2 regions of the Brevibacterium renqingii genome follow, and region 2 is predicted to be linked to the other one. Evidence: riboswitches for the same ligand, from Rfam matches in the RefSeq annotation. Region 2 holds a riboswitch; the other holds the start of a gene.
The links. Region 2 has a riboswitch for thiamine pyrophosphate ahead of thiM (hydroxyethylthiazole kinase). Riboswitches for the same ligand answer to the same signal wherever they lie in the genome.

Region 1 (7,066 bases), on a different contig from region 2:
TTCAGCAAGGGGGCGAGTTCTCTGATGTCGGGAAGTCGGCGCTTCATCTCTCTCCTCGGTCGCGGCTGTGCGCTCGTCATTCTAGGGTCCGGGAACGAAACCGGCCGACGGTGTCCATCATCGCCGATTCCGGTCGCGGCAGGCAGGTGCCGCTCCGACCTTGCGAGACCTCTGACACACTGCGGGGTCCGAATTCGACAGCCGCCCGGGGCAACGTGGCACGATGAAATGGATGTCTCAAGCACTTGTGTGGTATGTCAGCTACGGTTCGAACATGGCTCGCGATCGGCTCGCCTGCTATCTTCAGGGCGGCCGGCCGCCCGGAGCGCACGTGAGCTATCCGGGTGCAAGGGACGGCACACCGCCGCGGGCCGAGGCCTGCGTCGAACTGCCCGGAACGATCTACTTCGCCGGTTCGTCGAAGGTCTGGGGCGGCGGGATGGCCTTCTATGACCATCATGTTCCCGGTCCCACTCCGGCCAAGGCCTATCTCATCACCGCCGAACAGTTCGCCGATATCGCCGCCCAGGAGATGAATCGTCCGCCCGAGGCCGACAGTCCATTGGAGAGCCTCGCATTCGACCTGCCCGTCGGCGCGTCTCATTCGGTGGGGCCGGGAGGCTATGAGACGCTCATCGTCCTCGATGACGTCGACGGCGTCCCCAGCGTCACATTCACCGCTCCCCACGGTTCGGCCGACATCGAGCACACCCAGCCGACCGAACCGTATCTGGCGATGCTGCGCACAGGCACTGCCGAGGTCAGGGACGCCGCTGAGCTTCCCCGGCGCGCAGCTGCACCAGCGTGAGGTCGAGCAGCGGGGTGTCGACCCCCAGCTCGGCGGCCTTGCGGGCCAGATCGCCGAGGATGTGCTCGGCTTCGCTCGGCAGACCTGCCGTGACGTCCCGGTAGAGGGACGAAGTGAACTCCGACCCCTCTGCCGTGAGCATCGACACGGTCATCTCGTGGGACCTCGCGGACACCGGATGGGACGCCGCGGCCGCCACGGATTCGAGCTCCTCGATGATCCGGAGCACATGAGCCCGCCCGTCGGCGTCGACGATCGCTCCGACCGGCGCCCGGAACAGGCAGGTGACGACTCCGGCCGCGGCGATGAAGATCCACTTCTCCCACAGCCCGCCGACGATGTCGTCGATGACCTGCAATCTGAAGCCGGGCACGTCGAGAGCCGTGGACACGGACTCGGGCACCTCATCGCCGGAGAGGTCGCCGATCGTCATCACGGCCAGGTCGGTGAGCTGATGCACCGCACCGTCCTTGACAGTGCCGACGATCTTGACGAGCCCGCCGAGAGTCTGACCCGGGTAGTCGGCCTGCAGACGGTCGATCTGGGCCATGCCGTTGAGGAAGGGGACGATCCGCGTGTCAGCGCCGACGGCGGGGCGGACGTCGTCGAGGACGGCATCGAGACCGTTGGCCTTGACCGCGATGATGACGAGGTCGAAGGTCTGCCGGCTCCTCTCGAGCTCCGCGGCGGTGATCACGCTGACGGAGTTCGTCCGATCAGCCTCCGGCGAGACGAAGCGCAGCCCTTCGGCACGGATCCGCTCCGCCCTCGTCTCCCGAAGGAGGAAGGTGACGTTGCGGCCGGCCTCGATGAGGTAGGTGCCGAAGGCTCCTCCGGTGGCTCCGGCACCGGCGATGAGGATCGTCGGCTCCTGTCCGCTCGCTGCGCTGTGCGTGGTACCCGTCATGCCGATTCCTCCTTGAGCACCCGCGCGGCCGCAGCGGGATCGACTGCCGAGGTTATCGCACGTACCACCACGACACGCTCCGCGCCCGCTTCCCGGACCTCAGAGAGTCTGGGACCGGCCTTGATCCCACCGATGGCGAACCAGGGTTTGACCGCCGAAGCAGCCGTCTCGGCCAGCAGACCCGTGCCCACGGCCGGCCGGCCGGGCTTCGTCGGAGTCTCCCACACGGGACCGACGCAGAAGTAGTCGATCTCGCCGTCCGCTTCGGCGGCGAGCGCCTGTTCCCGCGAATGGGTGGAGCGACCGAGAAGGACATCGGGTCCGAGCACGGCGCGAGCCTGAGCGCTGGTGAGATCCCCTTGGCCGATGTGGAAGACATCGGCGCCGACCAGGAGTGCGATATCGGCACGGTCGTTGACGGAGAACAGCTTCCCATGCCGTTCAGCGACTTCCTTCAGCACCTCGAGGGCGGCGATCTCGTCTCGGGCTTCGAGGGTCTTGTCGCGCAGTTGGATGATGTCGGCGCCGCCGGCGTACGCAGCATCGAGGAACTCGGGAAGATCACCCTGGGCACTCCTGGCATCGGTGCACAGGTAGAGGCTAGCCCGAGCCAATTCGGCTTCCCGCCAGGCTCTTCTCGAGTCGGACACGTCGGTGTGCGGTGGAATATCGGTGGTCATGGTCATAGAGTAGAGGAAGTTCGCGGGAGCCTCCCAACGAGGCTGAGAGGGTGTAACAGCCGACCGTCAGACCTGATGCGGATCATGCCGCCGGAGGGAGAATCCATGCACGTCATCGTCGTCGGTGCCGGAATCATCGGCCTGTCCACCACCTGGTACCTGCGCCACCTCGGCGCCGATGTCACGGTCATCGATCCCGATCCCGCGATGGGCGCCTCCCATGCCGCGGCGGGCATGCTCGCTCCGGCCGCCGAGGTCGTATGGGGGCAGGAGCTGCTGTACCCGCTGCTGCGCACCGCGGCCGACATGTACCCGGAGTTCGCCGCCGAGGTGGCCGACACGGACGCAGCCGATCTCGGCCTCACCGACACCGGAACCCTGGTATGTGCCGGTGATCGTGCCGATCTGCAGGCGCTGCGCGAGCTGCGGGATGCCCAGTCGGGAGCCGGGTTCGCAACGGAACTCATCACCGGTTCACGGGCGCGAGAGCTCGAACCGTCCTTGTCACCTTCGGTCGCCGGTGCCGTGCGCATCCCCGAGGATCAGTCCATCGACCCCAGGAGAGTGGTCTCGGCCCTGCGCTCGGTGTTCGCCTCCGAACTCCTGTCTGCGCGAGTGACCGGGCTGCTGCGCGACGGAGACGCCACCGTCGGTGTCGAGCTCGAGGACGGGCGGCAGCTGATCTCCGACCAGGTCGTCCTCGCCGCCGGAGCAGCCTCGAATGCCGTAGCAGGCGCCCCGCGGCTGCCCGTGCGCCAGGTATGGGGCGACGTTCTGCGCCTGCGTGCTCCCGCCGCGCGCACTCCCCTGCTGTCGAGCACCATCCGCGGCCTCGTCAACGGCCGTTCCGTCTACATCGTGGCCCGCCCCGATGGGGAGCTCGTGCTCGGAGCCAGCTCCCGTGAGGACGGTCGAGCCGGCACTGACGCCGGATCGGTCCACCGCCTCCTCCACGATGGTCAGCGTCTGGTTCCGGGCATACTCGACTGCGAGATCACCGAGATCACCACTCGTGCCCGCCCCGGCTCCCCCGACGATGTGCCCCTGATCGGTCGGATCGACGCCGGCTGCGTCGTCAGCACCGGCTACTTCCGGCACGGCATCCTCCTCGCCCCGCTCGGCGGTCTGTTGGGTGCCGAACTCGCTGTCGGTCGCCGCCCCGAATGGCTGCCACCGGGCGCTCTCGCCTCCGTCTCACCTCGGCGCTTCGATGATGCCGCCGACACCGCTGTTCTGCCCACCACGACCTCGAAGAGGAGCAAACCATGACCGAATCAGCACAGGCAGCCACTATCGTCCTCAATGGCGAACCGCATGAACTGGCCGGTGCCACCTCGGCGCTCGACCTCGTCGCCGAAGTCACCGGACGGGAGCTGCGCGAGGACGGGACCCCTGCCGATGGGGGCCGTCTGGGCATCGCCGTCGCTGTCAACGGCGAAGTGATCCGGCGCGGAGGCTGGTCCGGTTTCGTTCTGACCGACGGCCACACCGTGGACATCGTCACCGCTGTGCAGGGAGGCTGATATGACCTGGACGATCGACGGCACGGATCTGAGCTCCCGCCTCGTCATGGGCACCGGAGGCGCGAGTTCGCTGAGCATTCTCGAAGACGCACTGCGGGCCTCGGGCACAGAACTGACGACCGTGGCGATGCGTCGCTTCGACGCCGAATCGCGTGATTCCGTGTTCACCATGCTGCAGCGCTTGGGCATCCGCATCCTGCCGAACACCGCCGGATGCTATACCGCCCGGGATGCCGTGCTCACGGCACAGCTGGCCCGGGAAGCACTCGAGACGAACTGGGTGAAGCTCGAGGTCATCGCCGACGAGGACACTCTGCTGCCCGATCCGATCGAACTCTTCGCCGCGGCCGAGGAACTCGTCCTCGACGGATTCACGGTCTTCGCATATACGAACGACGATCCGGCGTTGGCGAAGCGACTCGAGGACGCCGGAGTGGCAGCGGTGATGCCAGCCGGCGCGCCGATCGGCAGCGGCCTGGGCATCCTCAACCCGCACAATATCGAAACCATCGTCTCCCGCGCCCACGTGCCGATCATCCTCGACGCCGGTGTCGGCACCGCCTCCGACGCCGCTCTGGCGATGGAGCTCGGATGCACCGCCGTGCTGCTGGCCTCCGCAGTCACCCGCGCCCACGACGCCCAGGCGATGGCCCGGGCAATGGCCTTGGCAGTCGAATCCGGCTATCTGGCGGCCGGGGCCGGGCGGATACCGAAACGACCACTGGCCTTGGCATCGTCGACCTTCGACGGATTGGTCGCAGCCCGATGACCGGAGCGCAGGCGACCACGCCCGTTGCGAGTGCGGACAGCGTGAATCCCGGTCCCCTGGTCGAACCCATTGACACGCTGAACCGGGACGAGTTGGCACGCTATGCCCGGCACCTGAGCCTGCCGGGATTCGGGCTCGAGGGTCAACGACGTCTGCGGGCGGCCTCGGTGCTGGTCATCGGGGCAGGCGGACTCGGTGCGCCGGTGCTCAACTATCTCGCGGCCGCCGGGATCGGGTCGATCACGATCATCGATGACGATGTGGTCGAGACCTCGAACCTCCAGCGTCAGGTAATCCATCGCAGCGTCGATGTCGCGCGGCCGAAAGTCGACTCGGCCGCCGAGGCCCTGCGGCGGCTCGACCCCTCTCTGCACGTGCGCACGATCGAGGCCAGGCTGAGTCCTGACAATGCACTCGACCTCTTCGCCGACCACGATGTGGTCCTCGACGGGGCGGACAACTTCGCCACCCGATATCTGTCCAACGATGCCGCCGAACTCACCGGCACTCCCCTGGTGTGGGGCACGATCTTCCGGTTCGCCGGTCAGGTGAGCACCTTCGTTCCCGGTCACGGTCCGATGCTGCGCGACCTGTTCCCCGATATCCCGGACCCCGATTCGGTGCCCAACTGCGCCGAAGGAGGTGTCCTCGGGGTGCTCTGCGGAACCGTGGGGTCGGCCATGGCCACCGAGGCGATCAAACTCATCTGCGGCATCGGCACCCCCTTCATCGGCCGCCTGCTGCGCTATGACGCTCTGGACGGTGAGTATTCGACGCTGCGGTTCTCCCCCGACCCCGAGCGGCCGGCCGTCACCGACCTCACCGAGGTGGCCGCAGCCTGTGCTGCCGCCGCTGCGCCCGGGACAGCTGCCGGGCCCGATGCCGGGATCGAGGAGATCACCCCTGCCGAGCTGGTCGGACTCGGCACACAGGCGGTGCTCATCGACGTGCGTGAGGACTGGGAAAGGGAACTGTCATCGATCCCCGGGTCCCTGCACCTGCCCTTGGCCAGCGTGCGCGAACGCGGCTGGGATGCGGTCGCCGAAACGATCGGGCGCAGAACCGAACGCGGAGAGTCACCCGGCGACATCGTCATCCACTGCAAGTCAGGAGCGCGCTCGGCCGAGGCGGTCGAACTCCTCAACGACGCCGTCCCGCCCGGAGTGCGACTGCGTTCCCTGGCCGGAGGCATCACCGCCTGGTCGGCTCAGGCCTGAGGCGGCCCGGCTGCCAGTCTGGCGGCGAGACCACGCTCACCGGCTCTCATCACCACCGCATGCATGAGACCCGACAGGGGCCGGAGCATGCGGATCGACCGGCGCGCGGTCGTCACGCACCACAGCGACTCGATCTGTGTGCACCGACGGTCCTCTTTGAGCGTCCAGACTCCGTGGCCGCGCAGATCACCGTGGGCGCTGAAGCTGATCAGCTGCGGCGCCCTCACCTCCTGGGCTTCGATGACGAAGCGCAGAGGCGTGCCCAGTGGTGTGTGCACCAGTATGCGCGCTCGGCTTCCGCACACCAGCCGCTCACCCACGGGTTCGGCACTCGACAGGCCCCGCCACCATTGCGGCCACTCCTCGACCCTTTCGAGTATCGCCCATACGGCTTCGGCTTCGGCCTCGGCGGTCCACTGGTCGTCGAAGTGGAAGGGCGAGGACTCCCCGGCCCGAGGGGTCACATGCACATGGGTCATGGTACGACGGTAGTGTGAAAGACGTGAGTGAGGAAAGCATCGCCAGCAACCGTCGGCCCTCCCCCTTGGGCGGCCGCAAACCGACCAAGGACGATCTCGCGGCAGTCTCCACCGACGATCCGAATGCGATCGACGACGTTCTGCCGAGTGACGGCTCAGGAGTGAAGATGCTCATCGTCGGCATCAATCCGGGCCTATGGACGGCCGCGGTCAACGCCCCGTTCGCCCGGCCCGGCAACCGGTTCTGGCCCTCACTGCATCAGGCGGGACTCACCGACCACCAGGTCGACGCTTCCCGCGGACTCGACCCCGCCGACGAACAGCAGCTGCTCCGACGCGGCATCGGGCTGACGAACCTGACCGGGCGCGCCACCGTGCGGGCCGACGAACTCTCCCGCGAGGAGCTGCGTGCAGGTGCTGATCGTCTCATCGACCGACTGTCCGCGATCCGACCCCACGCGGTGGCCATCGCCGGCATCACCTCGTTCCGGATCGGCTATCAGCAGCCCAAAGCCCGGTTCGGTCGTCAGGACACCTCTCTCATCGCTCGGTGGCCGTCCGAAGTGGCTCTCCATGTGGTCCCGCAGCCCAGTGGCCTCAACGCCCACTATCAGATCGCCGACCTCGCCCGCATCTGGCGCGAGGTGTGGGAGAGCATTGACGACTGAGGTCTACCGTGCCGC
Region 2 (7,066 bases):
GGTCGTGCCGAGGGTCCCCCGCGCGGTGAACGTCTTGAGGTCGGCGTGGATGCCGGCACCCCCAGAGGGGTCGGTGCCGGCGATGGACAGGGTGATGGGCGGGCGGGTGCTCATGCGTGGCCTCCTGTGAAGGCGGCGAGCAGCTGCTCGGCCGCGGCCTTCGGGTCCTCGGCGGTGCAGATGGCCGAGACCACGCAGATGCCGAGCAGTCCGCGGTCGCGCAGCTCAGGCGCCCGGTCGATGCTGATGCCGCCGATCGCGACAGCCGGGATGCCCGCTTCGATGACGAGTTCGCCGAGGCGCTCGGGTCCGATGCCGTCGGGAGCGTCGGCCTTCGTCGCGGTGTCGTAGACGGGCCCGATGCCGATGAGGTCGACGACGTCGGTGTCGCGGGCGGCGGCGAATTCGGCGCTGTTCGCGGCCGAGAGACCGATCAGCGGTGCCTCGCCCAAGGTGGCGCGCACCTCGGCGACGGTGGCATCAGTTTGGCCGACGTGGATGTGCACGATCTCGCCTTCGTCGATGAGGCGGCGGGCCACCTCGACGCGATCGTTGAGGACGATGGGGACTGTGCGGTCAGTGCCCGCGGTGGCGGAGTCGACGGCGGCGATGACCTGGCGGGTCAGCGAGTAGAAGGCGGTGTCGTCGATGTCCTTGTCGCGCACCTGGACGATTCCCACTCCCCCGGCGACGGCCTCGTGCACGGTCTCGGCGACGCTGCGGCCGGCCGCTTCGCACTGAGCGGAGTCGGTGACGAGGTAGAGGCGGGTGTCGATGCCGGTGAAGCGGTCCTGAGACTGAACGGTCACGCCCTGGTCCCCTGTGTCGTGGGGGCTGTCCGCGGGGTGCGCCGATCCGGCGGTCATGCCTGCACGCCTTCGTCCGCGGTCAGTGTGCCGTGGCTGACCCGGGCCTGGGCCAGCTGGTCGCCGGTGACGGCGTGGAGGGCGTCGAGGAAGCTCACCGAGTAGCTGCCGGGCCCGTGAGCGCCGGCGGCGGCGAGTTCTCCGGCGACGGCGAAGTGCGCGTGGGCGGCGACGACGGCTTCGAATCTCGCCAGGGCGGCCGCGCTGTCGATGGCCGGGTCCCCTGCCGCAGTCGCCGAGACCGTTGCTGCGGAGTCCGGGCCTGCAGTGCTGGAGTCGGCGGTGGCCAGGTAGGCGACGGCGACGGCGCCGAGGGAGCAGCCGGTGCCGATGACCAGCGGCATGAAGTCGTGGCCGCCGTCGATATGGGCGACATGGTCGGTTCCGTCGATGTGCGCGACGACGGCATCACTGGGCCCGGACACCGCGACGATCGCACCGGTCGTGCGTGCCAGCTGGGCGGCGGCGGGAAGGACGGCGTCCACCTCATCGGTGGAGTCGACTCCGCGTCCGCCGAGGCCGACTCCGGCCAGAGCCGCGATCTCCGAGGCGTTGCCGCGGATCGCGGTCGGTCGGTCAGCGGCGGCGCGGCGGATGCGAGAGGTGCGGAAGTCGACCGCGCCGACGCTGACGGGGTCGAGCACCCAGGGCTTGCCGGCGGCAGCGGCGACGTCGATGGCGGCATCGGCGGCGAGCAGCTGATGATTCGAAGCGGTGCCGAAATTGATGAGCACGCCGTCGGCGATGCCGGCGAACTGCCCGGCGTCGGCCTCATGGTCGAGCATCGCCGGGGACGCGCCGACGGCCAGGAGCACGTTCGCGCTGAATTGCTGCACGACGGTGTTCGTGATGCATTGGATGAGCGGATGTCCCGCACGCAGTCGTGCGTTGGCAGAACGCAGGTCGAAGTCAACCATGACGATCCCTTCGCTAGTATGGCCCAGATCAGGTTCGATGGGTGTTCTCTCAGCCTCGCCGAACTCCGCTGCCGCGGATCGTCATGAGGCACCCCATGTCATTGGCTTCGACTGTATCAGCCCCACCGGGACGGGGCGAGTCCGCACGAGCTGGTCGCGCCGCCGATTGCACCGAGCGGACCACTTGGCCTCGAAAGGACCCCTTGCAACTGGTCCCTCGACACCAAGTGGTCCGCTCGGTGAGGGCGGGACTCCCCTACCCCCGGCCGACGTACCTCTGGCCGCGGCGGCTGAGGGCGTCGATGACGACGGCGGTGAGGAGGACGAGCGCGGTGATGATCTGCTGCGCATCGGAGTTGAAGCCGATGAGGTAGAGACCGTTGTTGATCGCTCCGACGACCAGGGCACCGAGCACGGCGGCCCAGGCCGACCCGCGTCCGCCGAAGAGAGAGGTGCCGCCGATGACGGCTGCCGCGATCGCGTTGAGCAGGTCCTGGGTGCTGACCAGGGTCGATCCGGCGTTCGTCGTCACCCCTGTTTTGATGAACCCGAACAGTGCGGCGAGCACGCCCGCGGCCATGAACACGCTGATGCGCACCCAGGTGACGCGGATGCCGGCTCGCCTGGCGGCTTCGACCTTGCCGCCGACGGCGTAGATCGAGCGGCCGTAGCGGGTCTTGCGCAGCACCAGATCGATGACGATCGCGATGACCATCATGAGGAAGAAGGGCATGGCCAGCCCGAAGTCCTGGTTGACGAGGATGAGGAACCCGAACACGATCGCGGCCAGCAGCACGATGCGCACGATCACCGAGGTCCAGCTCGGCGCGTTCAGCCCCTCACGATGCCGACGCAGCTTCGAATGGATGATTCCGGCACCGAAGCCGATGATCGCGACCGCCCCGAAGACGTAGGCCCAGATGGCCGGGAAATAGTAGCTGGCGAAGTCGAAGGCGAAGGTCTCCGACATCGACAGGTTCTTCTGCGTGCCCAAGGTCGTCAGCGTCAGACCCGTGAAGGCGAGCAGGCCGGCCAGGGTGACGACGAAGGCGGGGATGCCGACGACGGCGAAGAACCACCCCTGCACGGCTCCGACGACGAGCCCGAGCAGCAGCATGATGATCAGCGCGATGGCCGGCGGCACACCCTGCCGGACCACGAGCACACCGAGCAGCGAGGCCGCCAACCCGCCCAGCTGCGCCAGGGACAGGTCGATCTCGCCGAGGAGCAGGATGAGGTTGATGCCCAGCGCAAGGATCGCGAGGAAGGCGACCTGGGTGGAGAGGTTGACGAGGTTGGCCGGTGAGATGAAGTTGGAATCGGCCGTCTGGAAGACGATGACGATGACGACGAGCGCGAGGATGACCGGGAACGCCCCCAGCTGCCCCTCCTTGACCCGTCGGACGAACGTGCCGACGACCCCCTCGCTGGAGATCCGCTCATCGGTGATGAAGGAGTTGCGAGTCATCGGCGCTCACCCCTGCGTGCGGCCCTCTTCGTCACGACATTGTCGCTGGCTCCGGTGATCGCGGCGACGAGCACATCGGTGCGTTCGTCCCCGGGGAAGTCGCCGACGTCCTTGCCCAGCCGCAGCACGTGGACACGGTCGGCGACGGCCTGCACATCGGCCATATTGTGGCTGACGAGCAGCACACCCAGATCGCGTTCCTTGAGCCTCTCGATGAGGTTGAGCACCTCGGCCGTCTGTGCCACGCCGAGGGCGGCAGTCGGCTCGTCGAGCATGACCAGGGACGGCTCGCCCAGCAGGGACCGGGCGATCGCAACGGTCTGCCGCTGGCCGCCGGACAGGGCCGCGATCGGCACCCGCACGCTCGGGATCTTCGCCGACAGGCTGCGCAGCAGCTCCCAGGACTTCGCTTCCATGGCCACCTCGTCGAGGACTCCCCCACGGGTCTTCTCGTGCCCGAGGAACAGATTGGCCACGACGTCGAGGTTCTCGCACAGGGCCAGGTCCTGGAACACGGTGGCCACTCCGGCCTTCTGTGCGTCCTTGGGTGAGGAGAACCTCTGCTTCGTGCCGTTCATGACGAGATCGCCCTCATCGGCGGCGTGGACGCCGGCGATGACCTTGATCAGCGTCGACTTGCCGGCGCCGTTGTCGCCGACGAGCCCGACGACTTCGCCGCGGCCGACGGTGAGGTGGATGTCGGTCAGGGCCTGCACGGCCCCGAACCTCTTGTTGATTCCGCGCAGCTCGAGCACGGGTTCGCTGCTGTCTCCCGGCGCCTGCGCCGCCGCGGGGGTCGGTTCGGGTGTCTCAGATGTCATCTGTTCCTCGCTGTCGCCGCCCCGGACTGTCGGCGACCCGGAGGGCCGCCGGCAGGTGGGCTGTCATGTCGCGTCTGCACCGTCGCTGAGTCACTTCACTCCTGCGTCTGCGCAGAGCTTCTTCACGCTGCCGGTGCAGATGTCGTCGGCCTTGATCTGATCGCCGACGATGTCCTTGACCGAGTCCTTGGTGACGACCTTGGCCTCGACGAAGTCCGTCGGGGTGTCCTTGTAGGTCGTTCCGGCGTCGACGTCCTCGCCGCCTGCCAGCGCGACGGCGGCATTCGCGGCGAATTCGGCCTGGGGCGGGATCGACTTGTAGATCGTGGCGTACTGGTCGCCCTTGAGGATGTTCTGCAGGCCGTCGACCTCGGCGTCCTGACCGGTGACGACGGGGTCGACCTTGGCCTTCTTCGTCGCGGCGATGACGCCGCCTGCGGTTCCGTCGTTGGCCGCGTAGATCGCGATCGGCTTCTCGCCCTTGCCCTGCAGCTGGCCCTCGACCCACTGGCGGGCGTCGTCGGGGTTCCAGTCGAGGGTGTCGTGACTGGCGGCGATGTCGACGCCGGCGTCCTTGAGGGTCTCTTCGGCCCCGGCTTTGAAGTCCGCGGCGTTCGGGTCCTTCGGGTCACCGTTGACCATCCACACCGGGCCCGACTTTGGGTCGACGTCCTCGGCCTTGAGGCCGTCGAGCACGGCCTGGCCCTGCAGGTTGCCGATCTTCTTGTTGTCGAAGGAGGTGTAGTAGTCGGCACCTTCGAAGAAGCGGTCGTAGGCGATGACCGGGATCTTCTTCGCCTTTGCCTTCGACAGCGCCGACGACACCGCAGAAGCATCGACGGGGTCGAGGACGATGGCGTCCACACCCTCGGTGACCGCCGCTTCGAACTGCTGTTGCTGCTGGGTCGCGTCCTGGTTGGCGTTGCGGTATTCGACCTTCGCGTCGGGGTTGGCCTCGGCGACGTACTTCTCGAAGTTCGGCTTGTCGAGGGATTCGTACCGGGTGGTCTTCGACTCGGGAAGGAGCAGTGCGATCGTGACTTCCCCGTCACCGCCGGAACCGCTGTCGGCTTCCGCATTGCCCTGGCCCTTCTGATTGCCGCAGCCGCTGAGCGCGAGCGCGCCGATGGCGACCGAGGCACCGAAAAGGGCCAGCTTCTTGTGGGACTTCAGGTTGTGCCTCATTGTGAACCTTTCAATCATTCTGACAACGTTGTCAGGTTGTTGAATATGATTCGCCGATCGACCCCCGGTGTCAACTGTTTCGCTGCGAAAGTCTTCACCGCCGATCCGGCGGTTCCTCGCCGCTGCCCCGAGCGATGAGGGCAACCGGGAAGACGTCTTGTCCCCCGCAGGTCCGACCGCCTCCGCCATCGAGTCCGTCGCCGCCGCTCCCACCGAGGCAGCCGTCGCCCTTCCCCGCCGGAGCCTGCAGTCGGCGGACCGCCTCGGCGGCCATGGCCTCGATGTCACGGTCGACGACGGTGACGTCGAGGAGTTCGGCGGTGGGGAAATCGTCGATGCCCACGAGCGCCGGCCATTCGCCGAGGCGGCGGCAGGCGTCGATGGCACCCTGGGTGAGCGTGGCGGACAGGGTGATGAGCGCGCTCGGGGCGCTGCGGGACCCGAGCCAGGCGGCGACGACGTTCTTCGCACTGGCCTCGTCATGGGCGTCTTCGCGCATATAGGCCCGCCAGCCGATGTCGCCGCGGCCGGCGAAAGCGGACCGGATGCCCTCGAGGCGGCGGATGGTGACGAGGCTCGTCGAATGATCGCCGATGACGCCGAGGGCGAGGTGCCCGTGATCGAGCAGCTGCCTGGCGGCCAGTTGCCCGGCAGCGACTTCGTCACCCGTGATGACGGTCACTCCTGCCCCGGTGACTGCGGGGTCGAAGGAGACGATCCTGACATCGGCGCCGGCGGCCCGGGAATAGATTCCGGTCATGTCCGGGTGGGCCCGGAGGACGATGATTCCCGACAGGTCGTTGGCCAGGCATTCGTCGAGGAAGGCCACTTCACGGTCCGGGCTGCCCCCGATCACGGTCACCACAGGGCGCAGGTCGACGGCCGAGAGTTCCGCTTCGAGAGCGGTGAAGGCGCGGGTCTGCAGCGCATCGTCGGCGGCGGAGAGGACGACGCCGACATAGGGCGAACGCCCACCGGCACGCAGTCTCTTGGCTGTGGGGTTGAGGCGGAAGCCGAGTTCGGCGGCGGACTCTTCGACCTTCTGCGCCGTCGCGCGGGCGACGTGCTTCTCCCCGTTGAGCACCCGGGAGGCGGTCTTGATGCTCACTCCGGCATGCGCAGCGACGGTGGCCAGCGTCGGCCGCTCGTTCTGCTTCGCCATGACCACACCTTTGAGTCCGAGAACCGGTTCGTGAACGGCCGCAAAGATCAGCAGCCGCTGGATTGATGATAGCCGTATGCCCTGCGCGCACGAGGACCCATAGAACCGAAGAAGATGAATTGCGTGCAGTCAGTTTCGCCTTCTCCAGCGCCGTTTGTGCAGCGGTGAGGCTTGGCGGTTGCGCTGCGGAACCACTTGAATGGTCGGTCAAACACCTAGTGACGGGCAGACCGGACGCGCAGTACATCGAAGAAATCATGTCGGCGGTACCAATCCAGAGGCCAGTCGTCCTCATCTGCGCCGATGACAGCCGTGATGCACCCCTGAATCGCCACGTGGTGCAACATCTCCAAGAGCATGGACGTCCCATATCCTCTGCCACGCCATTGTGGAAATATGTCAACCTCCTGCAGGCGTACGCAATCTCCGTGTGGAACCGATACCTTGAAATGCCCAATCGCTCCTACGACGTCGTGTCCGGCGACCGCGAAGAACAGCGTCATACCGACACGCTTCGCACGCTGCCGAAGTTCGTCAACCATGGCGCGGGCGCGCGACTCGGTGACGCCGAAATCGGCCTCGACCGCGACGCGTTCATCAGCATAGCGATTCCACGATTCTTCGGTCGCAATAGGCCGTAAGGTGAT

Region 1: linked by a shared signal. The riboswitch ahead of thiO (glycine oxidase ThiO) and the one ahead of thiM (hydroxyethylthiazole kinase) in region 2 are both predicted to bind thiamine pyrophosphate.

The regions. Positions count from the first base shown of each region.
Region 1 covers NZ_JADBHG010000005.1:25,137-32,202, forward strand. Annotated here, with positions in the region: gene IIE29_RS10615 (alpha-hydroxy acid oxidase) at 1-47, opposite strand, end outside; gene IIE29_RS10620 (histone deacetylase) at 233-808, shown strand; gene IIE29_RS10625 (ketopantoate reductase family protein) at 762-1,715, opposite strand; gene thiE (thiamine phosphate synthase) at 1,712-2,395, opposite strand; TPP riboswitch at 2,408-2,511, shown strand; gene thiO (glycine oxidase ThiO) at 2,501-3,664, shown strand; gene thiS (sulfur carrier protein ThiS) at 3,661-3,918, shown strand; gene IIE29_RS10645 (thiazole synthase) at 3,920-4,687, shown strand; gene moeB (molybdopterin-synthase adenylyltransferase MoeB) at 4,729-5,904, shown strand; gene IIE29_RS10655 (SRPBCC family protein) at 5,895-6,383, opposite strand; gene IIE29_RS10660 (mismatch-specific DNA-glycosylase) at 6,407-7,051, shown strand; gene IIE29_RS10665 (thymidine kinase) at 7,055-7,066, opposite strand, start outside.
Region 2 covers NZ_JADBHG010000001.1:476,512-483,577, forward strand. Annotated here, with positions in the region: gene thiD (bifunctional hydroxymethylpyrimidine kinase/phosphomethylpyrimidine kinase) at 1-114, opposite strand, end outside; gene thiE (thiamine phosphate synthase) at 111-866, opposite strand; gene thiM (hydroxyethylthiazole kinase) at 863-1,783, opposite strand; TPP riboswitch at 1,771-1,889, opposite strand; gene IIE29_RS02170 (sugar ABC transporter permease) at 2,040-3,251, opposite strand; gene IIE29_RS02175 (ATP-binding cassette domain-containing protein) at 3,248-4,072, opposite strand; gene IIE29_RS02180 (substrate-binding domain-containing protein) at 4,163-5,257, opposite strand; gene IIE29_RS02185 (LacI family DNA-binding transcriptional regulator) at 5,352-6,419, opposite strand; gene IIE29_RS17080 (GNAT family N-acetyltransferase) at 6,635-7,066, opposite strand, start outside.